DNA from 3 places in the Pseudarthrobacter sp. LT1 genome. Region 3 is predicted to be linked to each of the others. Evidence: predicted binding sites of a transcription regulator. Region 3 holds the regulator's gene; each other region holds the start of a gene.

Region 1 (6,457 bases), 1.8 Mb from region 3:
AGGCCAGCAGCGGGTCATTGGCCAGTGCCTCGGTGTCCTCCGGCAGGTAGATGCGGGTGAACAGCCGGTTGGTCAGGCCGCGGGCGAAAAGCGCCACCGAAATGAACGGTGCCGCGCCCGGCTTGGTGGGGCCGGGGTTGACGGTGGTGAAGGTGAAGACGCCGGAGTTGCCCACGGCGCCGCGGCCCCAGCCGGTGAAGGTGTAGCCGTCGCGGACCAGGGAACCGGTGCGCTGGACAACCTTGCCGTCCGCGTCCGGCTGCCAGATCTCCAGGATGGCGTCCGGGATGGTGTGGCCGGCGCCGTCATAGACGGTGCCCTGCAGGCGGATGGAGCCCGGGAAGCCTGGGGGCAGGAGTTCGTTGTCCTTCTCGAACGGGAGCGCGTAGCCGTAGAACGGGCCCACGGTCTGGCCGGGGGTGGGTACCAGTTTGGTGCTCATCTTTCCTACTCCTCGTCGCCTGCGGCGCCGAGCGCCTCGTTTTCGGTCCAGGTCCGCTTGGGACCGGTCAGGACGATGTCCCAGTTGTAGCCCAGGGCCCATTCGGGCTCGGTGATGCTGTGGTCATAGGTGGCCACCAGCCGGTCGCGGGCATCCTGGTCCACGATGGTCTGGTAGATCGGGTCCAGCGGGAAGAGCTGGTCACCGGGGAAGTACATCTGGGTGATGATCCGCTGGGTGAACTCGGTGCCGAACAGCGAGAAGTGGATGTGCGCCGGCCGCCACGCGTTCAGGTGGTTCTTCCACGGGTAGGCGCCGGGCTTGATGGTGATGAACCGGTACGAGCCGTCCGGGCCGGTGATGCAGCGGCCAATGCCGGTGAAGTTGGGGTCGATGGGCGCGGGGTGCTGGTCACGCTTGTGGAGGTAGCGGCCGGAGGAGTTGGCCTGCCAGATTTCCACCAGCTGTCCTGCCACCGGGCGGCCGTCACCGTCCAGGACCTTGCCGGAGACGATGATCCGCTCACCCAGCGGTTCCCCGTTGTGCTGGATCGTCAGGTCCGATTCCAGGGCGTGCACGTCCTGGTGCCCGAACGCCGGCGAGTACAGCTCGATGGTCTCGGGGTCCGCGTGCTGCAGGCTCTTCGTGGGGTGGCGCAGGATGCTGCTGCGGTACGGCGGGTAGTCCAGGCGCGGCTGGATCTCCGGCCGGCCGCCGTCCTTGAGGGCGCGCCGGTAAGCCTCGCCGATGGCGTTGATCTCTGCACTGAGGTCCGCCTGCGACTCGATGGCCTTGTCCAGGGGCTGGTGGGCAGCCTTGGGTTCGGCCGGGGGCACGAGCTCCTCCGACTCCAGCTCGGCGTTGATGTCTTCCTTCACGGCTGGCTCCTTTCTGATCTGTTGGGTTTGTTGCGTCTGGGTTTTGGGTGGTGCGGGTTAAGTGGTGCGGTGCAGCGAGTCGTACTGGACTGCGTGCCGCACCGGGGCGTTCGGGGCGCCGTATCCGTCGTAACGGCCGCGGCGTTCCACCATTTCGAAGAACACGCTGCCCACGGTCGCGGTGTAGAAGTGCAGGAACTCGCCGTCGGCATCCCGGTCGAACAGCAGGTTGAGTTCCTGCAGCGTGGCCAGGAATCCCGGTTCCAGGTCGAACCGCGCGTCCAGGTCCTCGTAGTAGTTGGCCGGGATCTGGAGGAATTCCAGGCCGCGCTCCCGCGCGGCCCGGGCGGTGGCCACCAGGTCCTCCACGGCGAAGGCGATGTGTTCCTGGTAGGTCTTCCGGGCCTCGTTCCGTGCCTGCTGGATGGGTGCCAGGTTGAGCACGAGCCGCACCGCGCCGTCGGAGGTCTGCATGACCTGGGACCGGACCAGCCCGCTGGGGCTGGGCACCTCGGCGAAGGGCTGGGGCTCCAGGGCCAGGGCGCTGGTGTAGAAGAGGACAGCCTCGTCGAAGTGCTGCCACGGCTGGGCCAGGTTGACGTGGTCGATGACCGCCCTCGCTCCTGCTGACGGGTGTTCCAGCCCTTCCCCGAATTCGTGCGTCCACGCTGCGGTTCCGTCCGGGCTGCCCTGGCAGAGGAAGATCTCGGTGGAGTCCGGGGCGCAGATGCCCTGGAACACTTCCTCGTCCGCCTGGACCTTGCGGGCCACCACGGGGGCCTTGAGCTGCTGGGCGCGGGCGGAGGCGATCACGGGGGAATCGACGTCGAACCCCAGTGCGGCAATTGCCGGTTCGGCGTGCCGTGCGGCCTGCTCGTTGATGATGACCCGGGCCTGGCCCATGGTCCACAGCTGGACGTCCTTGGTGCGGTGCCGGCCCTCGAACTGGAACCCGAGCTGGCCCAGGAGCTTCTCCAGCTGGGCGGTGTCGTCCGCCTTGACCTCGGCAAAGTTGAAGCCGGCGGGTTCGTTCACTTTGGGCAGCGTGGCAAGTTCCATGGGATAACGACGGCGGAGCGCGCCTGCGTTGCCGGGCGCGGCTTCGGTGCCGGCGAGCCATTTGGCGCTTTGCTCCTCCAGCCAGATCAGGGACCGCATGGCATCCACCGCGGTGCGCTCGACGTCCGACTGGCGGAAGACGTCGTTGAAGACCTCCAGCGAGACGGGTCCGGTGTAGCCGGCGCGGACCACGTGGCCCATGAATTTGGCCAGCTCGAACTGCCCCTCGCCCGGGAACACCCGGTAATGGCGGCTCCAGGACAGGACGTCCATTGAGAGCTTGGGGGCGTCCGCCACCTGGACGAAGAAGATCTTGTCCGGGTTGATGTCCTCGATCGGCGCGGTGTCCCAGTCGCGGGACAGGATGTGGAAGGAGTCCAGGCAGGTTCCCAGGTTGGGGTGGTCCACCATCTCCACCAGGCGGTAGGCGTGCTCGTAGTCGTTGACGTACTTGCCCCAGGCCAGGGCCTCATAGGCCACCTTGACGCCGTGGTCCCCGGCCAGGTTTGCGAGCTGTGCAAGTTGTTCCGCGCGGACGGCATCGTCGTCAATGGTGGCGGTGGCAACATTGGAGCACACCAGGATGGTGTCCATGCCCAGGCGTGCCATGAGCTTGAACTTGGCCTCGGCGCGCCGGAGGTTGGCCTTCAGCAGGTCCGGGGTGACGCCGTCGAAGTCGCGGAAGGGCTGGTAGAGGTCCAGGCCGAGCCCCAGGTCCGCTGCCATCTTCCGCACATCTTCGGGGCTGAGCGGTGAGGTAACCAGGTCCTGCTCGAAGATCTCGATGCCGTCGAAGCCGGCGATGGCGCAGGCCTGCATCTTTTCCTTCAGGGTGCCGGAGAGGCAGACGGTGGCGATTCCGGTGCGCATCAGGCGGCCACCTCCTCGGCGGCCACAAGTTCCAGGAAGTGCGAGCGCATGCGCTCCGGGTCCGCGTCCAGGCCGGTGAAGATCCGGAACGCGTCGGCGGCCTGGCCCACTGCCATCCGGCCGCCGTCCAGGACCTCGCAGCCCTTGGCGCGGGCGCCGCGGACCAGTTCGGTGTCGATCGGCCGGTAGACGATGTCCGTCACCCAGTGCCGGGGCTCGAGCAGGTCCAGGTCCAGCGGGACGCCGGGGTGGGCTGCCATGCCAACGGGTGTGCAGTGCACCAGGCCGTCGGCCAGCGGCATCAGCTGCGGCAGCTCCGCCGTCGGGCGGGCCGTGACGGTGCTGTCCGGGAAAAAGCCCTGCAGCTCGGCAGCCCGTGCCGCCGCCCGTTGGGGGTCCATGTCCACCAGGTCCAGCGTTTTTACGCCTGCGCTGAGCAGGGCGTAGGCGACGGCGGACCCGGCCCCGCCCGCGCCGAGCTGCACTACACGGTCCAGCCGGGCGCCGGGGAGGCCGGAGGCGAGGGCGGCGGCGAAGCCGGAGAAGTCGGTGTTGTGGCCGATGAAGCGGCCGTCCCGGATGACCACGGTGTTTACGGCACCGAGCCGGCGCGCGTCCGGGCTGACCTCATCCAGGTGCTGCAGGACCAGCTGCTTGCAGGGATGGGTGATGTTCAGGCCGTTGAAGCCCAGGGTGCGGGCGCTGTGCAGGATGGCGCCCACCGATTCCCCGGTCAGCCCCAGTTCCAGCAGGTCGATGGGCCGGTACAGGTAGCGCAGGCCCTGCACGTCACCTTCCCGTTCGTGCATGGGCGGCGTGAGCGATGGCGTAACGCCATCACCAACCAGCCCTACCAGGTAGGACTCAGTTCGATTGCTCATGCGTGCAGCTCCTTTGGTACGACACCGGGCAGTAGCGGAACTCGGCCGCGCTGCGGGTGATAGGGATTACGGTACAACAAATGTTCACTTATCGCACTGTTGTTCTAGATGCGAACAGAATAAGTCTCCGGGGAAGCCGCGAGGCCTCCTGGTGCTATCGCTGGGGCAGCCTGGCGGCCAGTTCGGCGGCGGCTTCCTGCAGCAGGGGAACGTGCGCCACGAGCCCCTCAAGGTCCAGCCGGAACACCGGCACGGCGGTGGCCAGCGAGGCGAAGGCATGCCCCTGGTCATTGAGCAGCGGCACGGCCACGGCGCGCATCCCCGCCTCATTCTCCTCATCCATGACGGCATATCCCTGCCGGCGGACCTTCTCGATCTCCGCCCGGAAGGCGCCGCGGTCCGTTATGGATGTGTCAGTGAGCGCTTCAAGCGGGACCTCGGCCAGCAGCTTTTCGCGTTCTGCATCCTCGGCAAATGCCACCAGGGCCTTGCCCACGGCGGTGGTGGAGAGCGAGCCCAGGTGGCCGGGGTCGCTGGTCACCCGGAAGGTCTGCGGCCCGTCCACCTTGCTGACGGTCAGGTGGTGCAGGCCGTCGCGGACGCTGAGGATGGTGGCCTCGCCGGTCTGTTCGGTGACCCGGCGGAGGATGGGCATGGCCGTGCCCGCGAAGCCGTGGTGGTTGGAGACGCGCTGTCCCAGCTGGAAGATCCGCAGGCCCAGGTGGTAGCGGCGGCCGTCCGGCTCGTAGTCGACAAAGCCGTCGCGGGTCAGGGAGCCCAGCAGGCGGTAGGTGGTGCTGAAGGGAAGTTCGGCGCGGCGGGAAATCTCCGCGGCACTTGCACCGCGGGGTTCATCACCCAGGAGGACCAGCAGCCCCAGGGCCTTGCCCACCATGTCCGTGCGGTCGGCGGGACGGGCACCCACTTTGCCTTCCGGCGGCATGGCATTCACGGGCTCTCCGGCGCGGGCGGCGGCAGCGGGTGCTTCATTGGCCGCTGTGGTTTGGTTCACACTCATGGGTTCGATGTTGCCACAATGTGAGAGCTATTTCTAGATGGTGATTATTTTCTTGACAGGTGACTGCCCTCACAGTCATAGTTTCTGTATCGCAAAAGTAGCTCCCACCATGTGGCTACAACTGCCGGGTCTTTCCACCGGACTCCAGCCGCATCCCCCGCCCGCACCAAGGCCTCGGCGGCTGCGACCCCCAGATCCATCCGCGACAATGTCGTCACACCAAAGGAACACCATGAGCAAGACACTTCCGTCCGCAGGGGCGGGTGCCCTCACCTCCGCCGGAACACCCAGGAAGGCCGCCCTCGCCAGCTTCCTGGGCAGCGCCGTCGAATACTATGACTTCTTCATCTTTGGCTCGGCCGCAGCGCTGATCTTCCCCACGGTCTTCTTCCCCAGCGCCGATGCCAACGCCGCCATCATGTCCTTCGCCACCTTCGGGTTCGCGTACGTGGCACGGCCCATCGGCGCCGTCATCCTGGGCCACTTCGGCGACCGGGTGGGCCGCCAGAAAGTGCTGATGTTCACCCTGGTGCTCATGGGTGCTTCCACCTTCGTCATCGGCTGCCTGCCCGACTTCCGTACGGTCGGCTGGTGGGCTCCGGCGCTGCTGGTGCTGGCCCGCCTGTGCCAGGGCCTCTCCGCTGCAGGCGAGCAGGCCGGCGCCTCCTCCATGACCCTGGAGCACGCCCCGGACAACCGCCGTTCCTTCTTCACCTCCTGGACCCTCACCGGCACCCAGGGCGGCCAGATCCTCGCGGCCCTGGTGTTCATCCCTGTCCTGGCCCTGCCGGACGAGATCAAGTTCGGCATTGGCTGGCGCATCCCGTTCTGGCTGAGCGCCGCGGTGGTTGTGGTGGCGTTCCTTATCCGCCGCACCCTGCACGAGCCGCCCGCCTTCGAGGAAGCCCGGAAGAACGCGCAGATCGCCAAGCTGCCCGTGGCCGACCTCCTCAAGGGCCACTGGCGCGACGTCCTCCGCGTGATCTGCTGCGCCTTCATCGCCGCCGTCTCCACTGTGTTCGGCACCCTGGCCATCAGCTACGCCAAGACCGTGGCCGGCGTGGACGGCACCACCACCCTGTGGCTGGTGGTTGCCGCCAACATCGTGGCCCTGGGCACCCAGCCGCTCTTCGGAATGCTGGCGGACAAGATCGGCCGCAAGCCCGTCTTCATCTACGGCGCCCTGGCCAGCGCGGTCCTCACCCCCGTTTTCCTGCTGAGCCTGGAGTCCCACAGCGTCCCGCTGATGTTCCTGGCCGCGATCGGCTACTTCTCATGCGGCTACGCGGCGGCCAACGCCGTCTGGCCT
Region 2 (6,457 bases), 1.8 Mb from region 3:
GGCGGCCATTGGACTGCCCCGCCGTTGACGGACCGGTACTGGTACCCGATCTACGAAAAAATGGTGGAGTACGGCATCCCTGCCATGGTCCACGTCAGCACCAGCATCAATCCCGCCTTCCACACCACCGGCGCGCACTACCTCAATGCCGACACCACAGCGTTCATGCAGCTCATCCAGGGCGACCTGTTCGCAGACTTCCCCACCCTGAAGCTCGTCATCCCCCACGGCGGCGGCGCAGTGCCGTACCACTGGGGACGCTTCCGGGGCCTCGCCATGGCACTGGGAAAGCCAACGCTGGAAGAACACCTGCTGCAGAACGTCTTTTTCGACACCTGCGTCTACCACCAGCCCGGAATCGACCTGCTGCTGGAAGTCATCCCGACGCAGAACATTCTCTTCGCCTCCGAAATGATCGGCGCGGTGCGGGACATCGACCCCTGGACCGGCCGCCACTTCGACGACACGGCACGCTACATCGACGACGCCGGCCTTGACGAGGCCGAACTCGGTGCCATCCAGGAGCACAACGCACGCAACGTTTATCCACGCCTTGACGCCCTGCTCTCGCAACAGGGCCGGTGACATGCCTTCGGAAGGAACAATGATGCAGGAACTCGGCGTGGTCCACACCAATATCACCCGCGCCGGGGAAGACGCCGTCAAGGCCCTCTCCGCGTTCGGCGTCAGCACTGTGCATGAGGCCATGGGCCGCCTGGGGCTCATGCGTCCCTATATCCGCCCCGTCTACCCCGGTGCCGCCCTGTGCGGTACCGCTGTCACCGTCCTGCTCCAGCCCGGCGACAACTGGATGCTCCATGTCGCAGCCGAACAGCTCCGGCCCGGAGACGTGGTGGTGGCAGGGTGCACCACGGAATGCGAGGACGGCTTCTTCGGCGAATTGCTGGCCACGTCACTCCGAGCACAGGGCGCAGCCGGCCTGGTCATCGACGGTGGCTGCCGCGACGTCGCAGCACTCCAGGCCATGGACTTTCCCGTTTTCAGCCGCGCCATCAATTCCAAAGGCACCGTGAAAGCAACGCTCGGATCCGTGAACGTCCCGGTGGTCTGTGCCAACGCGCTGGTCACCCCGGGGGACGTGGTGATTGCCGACGTCGACGGCGTCGTGGTGGTGCCTGCCGCCCGTGCCGCCGAGGTAGCGGCAGCCGCCATGAAACGCGAAGAGAACGAAGAAGCCAAGCGCGGGCGCTTCGCAGCAGGAGAGCTGGGCCTGGACATCTACAACATGCGCGGACCGCTTGAAGCGGCGGGGCTGCGGTACGTGGACTAACTGCTGCGTGGACCAGGAGCTTCGAGGGCTAAACGGCGCGGACGGCAGGACCGCCGTAATCGAGTGCAATGCGCCGCGCAGCCTCGGTCAACTGCGGCAGGACCGTTGCCTCGATGTCCCGGGCCGCTGCCCGGTGTGTCTGCAGGGACACGTTGGCAGCAGCAACGACCTCGTTTCCGCGGCGGACCGGGACGGCCACACCGCGCAGGCCCTCCTCGAGTTCCTGGGAGACCATGGACCAGCCCCTGGCCCGCGCCGCTTCCACCTCTGCCCTGAGGTCCTCCACGCTGCCGATTGAGCGGTCGGTAAAACGGCGCAGCTGGACCGACCGGAGGTACTCCTCCAGCTGTGGACCAGGCAGCCCGGCAAGCAGGACCCGGCCCATCGAGGTTGCCCACGCCGGGAAGCGGGTGCCGACGGTGATGGAAACGCTGAGCAGCCCCGGAGACGGCACGCAGGCCACGTAGACCACGTCGCCGCCGTCGAGGACGCACAGGGCTGTTGTTTCATTGAGCTCCGCAGCCAGGTCCCTGAGATGGGGCTCGGCAACCCTGGGCAAGGTCAGGCCCGCAAGGTAGGAACGGCCGACGTCCAGGGACCGGGCCGTGAGTTCGAAGGCCGGCCCCTCGGCGCGGATGTACCCAAGGTCCGCCAGGGTCAGCAGGAAGCGGCGGGCGGAGGCACGGGTCATGTCCGTCCGGGCTGCAACCTGCGACACGGTCAGCCGGGGCTGGTCCGGAGTGAAAGCGAGCAGGACGTCGAATGCCTTCTCAACCGACTTCACGAAGTAGGCTGCCTGCTCCTCCATTGACGTTGCTGTTCCTCTCTGAACGGTTGGCACACCTGCGCCGGCCTGCCGGCCTGCGGTGCCTGTTCGATCTTATCGTTCGGCGCGTCCGCCTTTCAGTGCTTTTCCCGGAGGGCTCCCAGGGTTTGCCGCAGCAACTCGCAGGCCCGGCCGCCCAGGCCAAGGAGGGGCACCATGGCCACGGCTTGCTCACGAAGGTGGTCCCACCCATCGATGCACCGGACTCCCAACTCCATGGCCCGCTCCACGCTGGCAGTGGCGTGGCCGGCGTAGACGTAGTCGTAGAGCACAGCATCGGGAGCCAGCCGGGCGCCGCCCCAGACCGGACCGTCGGTGGCCTTTTTCCCGACGGGTGTCGCATTGACAATCAGGGATGCCCCGGGCGCCAGGTCCTGCGCCTCCTGCCAGGTGACCGCCTGCGCCTCGATGCCGAAGCCGTTGGCCAGGTCCAGCAACTCCTCCGACGCATGGGGATCGCGGTCCGCAATGGACACTCTTCCCAGGTTGTCCTTGAGCGCGATCAAGGCCGCCCGGGCTGCTCCCCCGGCGCCCAGCAACACCGCGTGCCGCTGGTACCGGCCCTCCAGCAGGACGCCCACGGCGGTAACGTCCGTGTTGTGCCCTGCCAACCGGCGGCCCTGCTGTACCAGCAGGTTGCAGGCACCGCTGAGCAGGACGGGCCCGGTGGCTTCATCAGCAGTTTCCGCGGCCCAGTGCTTGTGCGGCATGGTCACGTTTGCCGCCACGATGTCCGGTTCCAGGAGCCTGCGCCGGACGGCGCCAAGATCGGCGTCCGGTGCCACATCCCAGGCCTCATATGTCCACCCGCTGCCGAGTTCCTGCAGAACCGGATTCCACAGGCCGGGGGACATGGCCTGTGAGGCGGCGGAACCGATCAGGACCAGCCGGGATGCCTGCCCGCGTGGTTCGGCCATGATGCACCTTTCCTTTTGCCGTTGTGATTGGCGTCACCGCCTAGTATCCTCTTTCTAGGCGCATTCCGCACACCTGTTCGCATTGCGTACAAATAATGACAGATCCCCACCTTCAGCGTGGAAGGGAACCCCACCATGACCCACATCGCAGCAGGAGCCCAGGCGCAGTCGACGCCTGAAGCACAACGCCAGCTCAAGCGCGCCCGGAAAGCCGCGCTGGCTGCCTTCCTTGGCGGCGCCCTGGAGTACTACGACTTCTTCATCTACGCCACCGCCGCGTCGCTGGTGTTCTCGAAGATCTTCTTCCCGGCCGGCGATCCCACGGTGGCCCTCATCGCCTCCTTCGCCACATTCGGCGTCGCCTACGTCGCACGGCCCTTCGGAGCCGTAGTGTTCGGACACCTCGGTGACAAGATCGGGCGCAAGAACACCCTGGTGCTCACCCTGGTGCTCATGGGCAGTGCCACGTTCCTGATCGGCGCCCTGCCCGACTTCAACGCAGCCGGCTACTGGGCCCCGGCACTGCTGGTGGTGCTGCGCCTGATGCAGGGCCTGTCCGCCGGAGCGGAAACCGCAGGCGCTTCCGCACTGTCCACGGAGGAAGCACCCGAAGGCCGCCGCGGTTACTTCGCCAGCTTCGCCATGAGCGGCATCTCCGCCGGCATCGTGCTGGCATCCCTGGCCTTCCTGCCCGTGGCCGCCATGAGCGAGGCGGACCGCCTCGCCTGGGGCTGGCGGATCCCGTTCTGGCTCTCCCTGGTGGTCCTGATCGTCGCCTACCTGGTCCGCCGCTCGCTGGAGGAGCCGGAGGTCTTTGAGGAAAAGCATGACCACGGGGAACTGGTGAAGCTCCCCTTCGCCAAGATGTTCCAGACGCACCCGGCGCAGTTCTTCCAGGTGGCGCTGATGTCCTTCGAAACCGTCACCAACACGTTCATGCAGTCCTTCGGCCTGGCCTATGCGGTCTCGGTGGGTGTCCCCGCGTCCACCATGCTCTGGGTCAGCATGCTGGGCAATGTCCTGGCGATCGCCAGCCAGCCACTGATGGCCCGATGGTCCGACAGCTTTGGCCGGCGTCCCATCTTCATCGGCGGTGTGCTCGGTTCCGGGGCCATGATCTTTGTCTACTTCTGGGTGATCTCCACCGGAAACATCCCCATGATCTTCCTGACCAGCACGCTGATCACCGCCGGCACCTATGCCATGTCCAACGCCATCTACCCGGCCTGGTTCTCCGAGCTCTTCAACGTCAAGGTCCGGTACTCCGGCATGGCGATCGGACTCCAGGTCGGCATCCTGTGCGCCGGCTTCACCCCGCTGCTCGGCACCGCCCTGGTGGGTGCGGACAAGGCAAACTGGGGACCGGCCGCCTGGATCGTGGCAGGTTCCTCCATCCTCGCGGTGGCAGGTGCCTGGTGGGCGCGCGAGACCGCCAAGACCCCGCTCCGGGAGCTGGGCAACCACGTGAAGTAGCGGCCTTCGCGGCCATCCGGAAAAACTGAAGAGGACGACGGCGGGAAGCACCCGCCGTCGTCCTCTTCAGTTAAGCTCCGGGTAAGGTCAGCCGCGGGCAGTGAGGTCCGCGGAGATGAGCTTGGCCGTGGCCACGATCTCCTGCGCCACCGACGCCAGGTACGCCTGCGGGTCCGGCTTCGCCTCCACGGACTGGGCCTGCAGCGACACGTTTACCGCCGCCACCACCTTGGCCCCGTCATAGACCGGGGCGGCCACGGACATGAGGCCAAGCTCCAGCTCCTGGTCCAGCAGGCACCAGCCCTGCGCCCGGACGGTTTCCAGGACCTTCAGCAGCTCCGGGACGGTGCCGAGGGCGCGGGGGGTGAGCGGTTTGACGTCGGTGGCCGCCAGGCAGGCCTTGAGGTCCGCCGGCGGCAGGTAGGCAAGCAGCACCCGGCCCATCGACGTCGCATAGGCCGGGAACCGGGTACCCACCGTTATGCCAACGGTCATGATCCGGCGGCTGGTCACCCGCGCGATGTAGGCGATATCCGTGCCGTCCAGCACGGCCGCGGACGTGGATTCCCCCAGTTTGAGGGACAGCTCCTCCAGGTGCGGCTGCGCCAGCTGCGGCAGCGACAGCCCCGAAAGGTAGGCATATCCCAGCTGGAGGACCTTGGCCGTCAGCGCGAAAGTCTTGCCGTCGGTCCGCACGTAGCCGAGCTCCACCAGGGTGTGCAGGAAACGGCGGGCCGTGGCCCGGGTCAGGTTGGTGCGCGAGGCCACCTCGGTGAGCGTCATGACCGGGCGCTCGGCGTCGAAGGCGCGGATCACCGCCAGGCCCCGGGCCAGCGACTGGACGTACTGGTCGCTGGCCTGCGGGGCGGCCTGGGTATCTGTGCCTGCGGCGTCAATCATGGTTACCAATCCTAGGTGCGGTGACGGGCGCAGGCTCATCCGGCGGCGGGCGTGGCCTTCAGCGGGACGGGCACCAGGTCCTGGAGTTCCTCGAGGGTGCAGCCGAAGGTTTCGCGGACGGTGACGACGTCCGGGCCGATGAGGAAGACGGCCTTGTCCGTGTAGACGCGGGTGACGCAGCCGACGCCGGTGACCGGGTAGGTGCAGGCGTCCACGATCTTCGAGGCGCCCTCGCGGGTCAAAAGCGTCATCATCACGAAGACGTCCTTGGCTCCGGTGGCCAGGTCCATGGCACCCCCGACGGCGGGAATCGCCCCGGGTGCCCCGGTGTGCCAGTTGGCGAGGTCACCGGTGGCGGAGACCTGGAAGGCGCCCAGGACGCAGATGTCCAGGTGCCCGCCGCGCATGATGGCGAACGAGTCCGCGTGGTGGAAGTAGGACGCACCCGGGAGTTCGGTGACGGGGATCTTGCCGGCGTTGATGAGGTCCTCGTCGATCTCCTCGCCCTTGGCTTCCGGGCCCATGCCCAGCATCCCGTTCTCCGTGTGGAGGGTGATGTTCTGTTCCTCAGTGAGGTAGTTGGACACCAGGGTGGGCTGGCCGATGCCAAGGTTCACGAAGGACCCGGGTGCGATGTCCCTGGCCACCAGCCGGGCCAGGTCGTCGCGGCCCAGCGGCGTCGCCGAGGTCTGGAGGGACTTTTCGTTGGACTGCACGCTCATGTCAGGCCGCCTTTTCTGCTGTGCTGCCGCTGCCGGCAACTTTGACGATGCTGTTGACGTAGATTCCCGGGGTGACCACGTTCTCCGGGTCCAGCCCGCCGGTCGGGACGATGTCGGACACCTGGACGATGGTCTGCTTCGCGGCCGCTGCCATGATGGGGCCAAAGTTCCGGGCGGTCTTGCGGTAGACCAGGTTGCCCTTGCCGTCCGCCTTGAGGGCCTTGATCAGGGCGACGTCGGCGTGGATCGGGGTTTCGAAGACCTGCCACTTGCCGTCCAGGAAACGGGTTTCCTTGCCCTCGGCGAGCATGGTGCCGTAGCCGGTGGG
Region 3 (6,457 bases):
GCCCCTGGATCAGCCGGCCGGCAGCGTGAGCAGGTAGGCGGCGACCAGCGACATGGCGGCCAGGACATAAAAGGCCACCTGGGTCCAGAGGGGCTTGCGCTGCTGCCGGAACGAGATGCCGCCGCCAATCAGCAGGCCGGCGAGGCCCGTCAGGAGTACGGGCCACATCTAGGCGTCACTGCCGGCGTCGGCCGCCGGGGCGCCAGAGTCAGCGGCGGCCGGCTTGCGCAGGCCTTCGACCCAGTTGCGCAGGAGCCGCGCGCCGGCATCGCCGGACTTTTCGGGGTGGAACTGGGTGGCGCAGAGCGGGCCGTTTTCAACGGCGGCGATGAACGGTCCGCCGTGCTCGGACCAGGTAACCAGGGGCGGCGCCATCCGGGGCTGGATGACGTCGAAGTTCCATTCCTGCACGCCGTAGGAGTGCACGAAGTAGAACCGTTCGTTTTCGACGCCGGCAAAGAGTTTCGAGCCTTCGGGGACCTTGACGGTGTTCCAGCCCATGTGCGGAACAACTTCGGCGGGGAGGGCCTCCACCTTGCCGGGCCATTCGCCGATGCCCTGGGCTTCGGTACCGTGTTCAACCCCGGCCTCGAACAGGACCTGCAGGCCCACGCAGATACCAAGGACCGGGCGGCCGCCCGCCACGCGCCGGCCGATGAGCCGGATGCCGTCCACGGCCTTGAGTTCGCGCATCACGGTCTCGAACGCGCCGACGCCTGGCACCACCAGGCCGTCCGCGTTCAGCACATCTTCCGGCTTCGAGCTCAGGATCACTTCCGCGCCGGCACGTTCCAGGGCGCGCACGGCCGACCGGACGTTCCCGGACCCGTAGTCCAGCACCGTGACCGTGGGCTTACCTTCCGGCGACGGCAGCCTGCGCGACACCGACGGGTCGATGACTGCCCCGTCCTTCAGGACCTGCCCGCTCACAGCGCACCCTTGGTGGACGGGATGCCTTCAACCCGCGGATCCGGTTCAACGGCGGCGCGCAGGGCACGGGCAAAGGCCTTGAACTGTGCCTCGACGATGTGGTGCGGGTCCCGGCCGGCGATCACGTTCATGTGCAGGCAGATGCCGGCGTGCAGGGTGATGGCCTCGAAAACGTGACGGGTCAGGGACCCTGTGAAGTGGCCGCCGATCAGGTGGTATTCCTGGCCCGCCGGCTCACCCCCGTGCACCAGGTACGGGCGGCCGGACACGTCCACCACAGCATTGGCAAGGGCCTCATCCAGCGGCACGGTGGCCTCACCGAACCGTCGGATTCCTGCCTTGTTGCCCAGGGCAGTCCGCAGGACCTCGCCGAAGGTGATGGCGACGTCCTCCACGGTGTGGTGGACGTCGATGTGGGTATCTCCGGTGGCCTTGACCGTCATGTCGATCAGCGAGTGCTTGCACAGGGCGGTCAGCATGTGGTCGTAGAACGGCACCGAGGTATCGATGTCCGATACGCCCGTTCCATCGAGGTTGATCTCCACGAGTACGGAGGACTCGCTGGTGGCACGCTCCATGCGGGCGGTCCGGGCAGCAGCCGTATTCGATCCGGTTGGACTCATGGTGAAGGATCCTTAGTGCGAGAAGGAGTGGTTCAAGGCGACCAGCGCCGCAGTATCAAGTCTAGGCGTGAAGCGCGGCGTGGCCGGCAAGGATGCGTTCCAGGGACGTGAGGAAGGCTGTGGTTTCCGCCTCAGTGCCTGCGGTGACCCGGAGGTGGCCGGGGATGCCCACGTCCCTGATGAGCACGCCCGCGTCCAGCAGTTCCTGCCAGACCTGGTGCGGATTTTCCAGGCCGCCAAAGAACACGTAGTTGGAGTCCGACGCGGCGGGCTTGAGGCCCATCCTGGTCAGTTCGGCCACGATGCGGTCCCGCTGCTTCTTGATGTCTTCGACGTCGGCCATGAGCGCTTCCCGGTGTTCGAGCGCTGCCAGGGCGGTGGCCTGGGTGATGGCGGACAGGTGGTACGGCAGGCGGACCAGCCGCAGGGCATCGGTGACCTCGGGTGCAGCGGCCATGTAGCCGAGCCGGGCACCCGCCAGGGCGAACGCCTTGCTCATGGTGCGGGACACGATGAGCCGCTCACGGCCGGGCAGGAGCGTCAGGGCACTGGGAGTTCCGTCATGCGCGAACTCGTGGTACGCCTCATCGACGATGACGATGGCCTGGCTGTCTGCACCGGCGTCATAGACGGCCTCCACGACGTCCAGCCCAAGTCCTGTCCCGGTGGGGTTGTTGGGCGAGCAGAGGAACACGATGTTCGGCTGCAGTTCCTTGACCTGGCGGGCGGCCGACTCCGCGCTGAGGTCATAGCCCTCCGCGCGTTCCCCGGTGATGTACTGCGTGTCTGTTCCGCTGGCCAGCAGGGGGTACATGGAGTACGTGGGCGGGAAACCGAGTGCGGTGCGGCCCGGACCGCCAAAGGCCTGGAGGATCTGCTGGAGGACTTCATTGGAACCATTGGCGGCCCACAGGTTGGTTTCATCGAGCCCATGCCCGAGGTATTCGGCCAGGGCCTTCCGGAGCGCGGTGAACTCACGGTCCGGATAACGGTTCAGGCCCGCAGCGGCCTCCGTCACAGCGGCACTGATGGCGGCGCGCACGTCCGCGGGAACACCATGGGTGTTTTCATTGACGTTCAGCAGGATGGGGACGTCCAGTTGGGGCGCCCCGTATGGGGTCAGGCCGCGGAGGTTGCTGCGGAGGGGAAGCCGGTTCAGACGTTCTAGCTGGTCGTTCACCTGAACAGTTTAGTTGCCGCGGCAACGACCGGAAAATGTGACGGTTCCTGTTCGCCCTCGGCATGTCCCGCGGCCGCCCGCTTCACGTGAGGCGCCAGCGCAGGCAGCGGGCCCTGGCAGCCGGCGGAGGCGGCAGATCCGGCGGCTGCGGACAATCAGTGGGTGGGGACGAAGAGCTGCTGGCCCGGAAGAACGGTGCCCGCGGCAAGGTTGTTGAGCTGGACGATGTCCGCCACGACGTCCCGGGCGTCCCGGTCCGGAGCGACGGCGCCCGCAATGGCCCACAGCGACTGGCCGGACTGCACGGTCACCGTGACGGTGGGCGTCACCGCAAGGTCGGCGGCCGAGTCCGACGCCTTGGCCGGGGAGTGGAAGAGGCCCGAAAGCGACAGCAGGAGTACAGCCAGGAGCACGAGCGGAACTCCGATCAGGACAATCCTCCCCCGGCGGGTCAGCCGCAGGGGCGCGGACGAAGGTGAAACCTGGTGAAGAGATAAAGCTGACATGAACTAAGCCCTCCTGGACTTGCCGTGCTGCCCGGGTGTCCGCCCGCTGCTGCCTTGCCGTTCATATCGCGCCGGGACTTCTCCCGGCCGCGTATTCGAATGGCGCACCTGCTGGTTAGAACACATGTTCGAACTTTGCTTGTTAAGTTTTAGCACCTATCAACGAACAATGTCGAGACTCGCTAGAACAAATGTTTGAAAAAGCAATGTGGCTGGCCTAGTTTTGAAACCACAGAACAACCACCACTGAAGTTGAACAGCAGGGTCTGACAATGACAGTGGGAGTCCTTCCGGCGGCACTGTGGAACAGCGGCACACGGAAGATCCGGCGGCAAGCGAAAGGCATTGGCGAATATGGCAGCAGCAGCCGCCGGGGGCAGGACCGCCCCGCAATCCAAGAGGACAGCCAAGGGCCTGACCCCTCGGCAGAAAAAGATCCTCGAGACCATCCAGCGCTCGGTCAATGAGAACGGGTATCCGCCCTCCATGCGCGAGATCGGCGATACCGTCGGCCTTGCGAGCCTGTCCAGCGTGACCCACCAGCTTTCCCAGTTGGAGAAGCTGGGTTACCTGCGCCGCGACCCCAAGCGGCCGCGCGCCATGGAAGTGCTGATGCCGCTCACGCTGGACGGCGGGGGCAAAGGCGCCGGTGCGTCTCCTGCGCCGCAGGCTGCGGGCGGGGGCGCCACGGTCACCGAACTGCCTACCGCACTGGATACGGCCATGGTTCCTTTGGTGGGCCGGATTGCCGCCGGCGGGCCCATCCTCGCCGAACAGCTCGTGGAGGATGTCATGCCGCTGCCCCGCCAGCTGGTGGGCCAGGGCGAACTTTTCATGCTCAAAGTGGCTGGCGACTCCATGGTGGACGCCGCCATTTGCGATGGTGACTGGGTGGTGGTGAGGCGCCAGGCTGACGCGGCCAATGGGGACATTGTTGCTGCCCTGCTGGACGACGAGGCGACCGTGAAGACGTTCCGCCAGCGCGACGGCCACACGTGGCTGCTCCCCCAGAACACGCAGTACGAACCTATCCTGGGCGACCACGCCACCATCATGGGCAAGGTCGTCTCGGTCCTGCGTTCCCTCTAGCCTGCGCACGCCTGCGCGGCATCCGCGCAGGCGTTGTCCGGCAGTCCGTCAGGAAGCGTCGGCACCAAGCCGGTTGAGCGCGGCCAGCGCCTTGGCGCGGTCGGTGGTGGCCCAGAACGGGGGCAGCGCACCGCGCAGGAATCCTGCATAGCGTTCGGTGGCCAGCCGTGAGTCCAGGACGGCCACCACGCCTTTGTCCCCGGTAGACCTGATCAGGCGCCCGGCACCCTGGGCGAGCCGGATGGCTGCGTGGGTGGCGGAAACGGACATGAAGCCGTTTCCCCCTGCCTGCGCCACGGCACGCGAACGCGCCGTCACCAGGGGATCGTCCGGCCGTGGGAAGGGTATGCGGTCTATTACCACCAGCCGGCAGGATCCTCCGGGAACGTCGACGCCCTGCCACAGGGACATAGTGCCGAAGAGGCAGGTGTCCGGTTCGTCGGCGAATTGCTTGACCAAGGCGGTCATGGTCGACTCGCCCTGGCAGAGAACAGTCATATTGAGCTTTGGCCGGAGGGCGTCGGCGGCCTCTTCTGCGGCCCGCCGCGAGGAGAACAGGCACAGGGCGCCCCCGCCTGATGCCTTGATGAGTGCTTCGAGTTCTGACAGCGCTTCCTGTGACACGCCGCGGCCGGGCTTGGGCAGGTGGCCGGCGACGTAGAGGATGCCCTGCTTGGGATAGTCGAAGGGCGAGCCAACATCCACGCCCGTCCAGCTGGGGGCCCCGTCGCCTACCAGGCCCAGTCCCCCGGCCGCCGGTTCAAAGGCGGAGCCGATGGCCAGGGTGGCAGAGGTCAGCACGACGGTGTGGTGTGCGAAGAGTCCCTCCCGCAGCCTGCCGGCGACGGACAGTGGGGCTATGTTGATCAGCACCGGCGCACTGTCATCGGGCTGTGAGTATCCCTGGCCGGGATCGAAGGTGCTGGCGCGGGAGAACCACACCACTTCGCGGTTCTCGCGTGCAGCAATGAGCCTTTCGCAGAGTTCCAGGATGAGCATCAGCCGGGAACGCGCCAGCTGCCGCCCGCCGTCGGCTGTGGTGTTGCTGTCCCCTTTGGAATCGGACAACGCGGCCCGGCACGCTTCACGCAACTGGTCCACGCAGTCGAGCTGGTCATCGTTCAGCCCGTTGGGAAGCAGACCGTTCGGTGCGCCGGCAAGGGCCAGTTCCAGGTTGGCAGCTGCGGCGTTCAGGGCGTCAACGGTGATGGCGGTATGTTTCCGGGCACCCGAAGCGGCAGCGTGGACCATAGCCACGGACAACTGTCCGGACACGGCGCCAGTGACCCGGTCCTGCAGTTCGTGCGCTTCGTCCACCACCACGACGTCGTATTCGGGCAGGACGGCAAGTCCCTCGAACGCGCTGACGGCCAGCATGGCGTGGTTGGTGACCACCACATCGGCCTCGGCTGCGTCTTGCCGGGCGAGTTCGCTGAAGCATTCGGCGGCCATCGGGCATTTCTGTGCCCCCAGGCATTCCATCGACGTCACGGAAACCTGGCGCCAGGCGCGGTCGGTCACGCCGGGCAGGAGCTCGTCCCTGTCGCCGGTGGTTGTCTTTTCGGCCCATTCGCGGAGCCGTACCACTTCCTTGCCGAGCTGCGACGATGGTCCGCCCACCGAAGCAGCGAAATGTGGAACGCTGGTGTCCTCTCCCAGGGAGAAGAGCTGCCCTTCCGATGGTTCCTCTGACGGGAAACCGCCTTCAAGCTTGTGGCGGCAAACGTAGTTGGACCGCCCCTTGACCAAGGCAACCTTGACCGGCCGGTCCAGTGCCGGCGTGATGTTCTTCAGGAGCCTGGGCAGGTCCCTGCCCACAATCTGGGTCTGGAGTGCCAGCGTGGCCGTGGACACCAGGGCCGGCTTGTTGCTTTCCAGGGCATGGGCGATAAGCGGTACCAGGTAGGCGAGCGATTTGCCGGTGCCGGTGCCTGCCTGGACCAACAGGTGGTTGCCGGTTTCGATGGCCCGGGCCACCTGGCGGGCCATTTCGTGTTGTCCGGTGCGGCTTTGTCCGCCCATGCCGGCGACGGCGCGGTCGAGCAGTTCAATAACGAACTGCTCGCCCGCCGTCTGCGCAGCTTCGCCGGCAGCAGGGTCAGTCATTGACGACGAATGGTTCCAGTTCA

The links. Region 3 encodes LexA, which represses DNA repair genes until DNA is damaged. Its sites were predicted from a motif close to TCGAACANNTGTTCGA; they were not measured.
Region 1: the regulator LexA is predicted to act here: its motif matches at 4,203-4,218, upstream of VIK36_RS21215 (shikimate dehydrogenase).
Region 2: the regulator LexA is predicted to act here: its motif matches at 3,100-3,115, upstream of VIK36_RS21155 (shikimate dehydrogenase).

The regions. Positions count from the first base shown of each region.
Region 1 is NZ_CP141830.1:4,519,426-4,525,882, forward strand. It holds gene pcaG (protocatechuate 3,4-dioxygenase subunit alpha) at 1-442, opposite strand, end outside; gene pcaH (protocatechuate 3,4-dioxygenase subunit beta) at 448-1,320, opposite strand; gene VIK36_RS21210 (bifunctional sugar phosphate isomerase/epimerase/4-hydroxyphenylpyruvate dioxygenase family protein) at 1,378-3,249, opposite strand; gene VIK36_RS21215 (shikimate dehydrogenase) at 3,249-4,130, opposite strand; gene VIK36_RS21220 (IclR family transcriptional regulator) at 4,285-5,148, opposite strand; gene VIK36_RS21225 (MFS transporter) at 5,381-6,457, shown strand, end outside.
Region 2 is NZ_CP141830.1:4,508,572-4,515,028, forward strand. It holds gene VIK36_RS21140 (amidohydrolase family protein) at 1-585, shown strand, start outside; gene ligK (4-carboxy-4-hydroxy-2-oxoadipate aldolase/oxaloacetate decarboxylase) at 608-1,291, shown strand; gene VIK36_RS21150 (IclR family transcriptional regulator domain-containing protein) at 1,320-2,099, opposite strand; gene VIK36_RS21155 (shikimate dehydrogenase) at 2,195-3,034, opposite strand; gene VIK36_RS21160 (MFS transporter) at 3,170-4,507, shown strand; gene VIK36_RS21165 (IclR family transcriptional regulator domain-containing protein) at 4,595-5,407, opposite strand; gene VIK36_RS21170 (3-oxoacid CoA-transferase subunit B) at 5,443-6,129, opposite strand; gene VIK36_RS21175 (3-oxoacid CoA-transferase subunit A) at 6,131-6,457, opposite strand, start outside.
Region 3 is NZ_CP141830.1:1,670,257-1,676,713, reverse strand. It holds gene VIK36_RS07890 (hypothetical protein) at 10-168, opposite strand; gene hisH (imidazole glycerol phosphate synthase subunit HisH) at 169-930, opposite strand; gene hisB (imidazoleglycerol-phosphate dehydratase HisB) at 927-1,553, opposite strand; gene VIK36_RS07875 (histidinol-phosphate transaminase) at 1,615-2,733, opposite strand; gene VIK36_RS07870 (LysM peptidoglycan-binding domain-containing protein) at 2,889-3,239, opposite strand; gene lexA (transcriptional repressor LexA) at 3,594-4,328, shown strand; gene VIK36_RS07860 (ATP-dependent DNA helicase) at 4,377-6,434, opposite strand; gene hflX (GTPase HflX) at 6,427-6,457, opposite strand, start outside.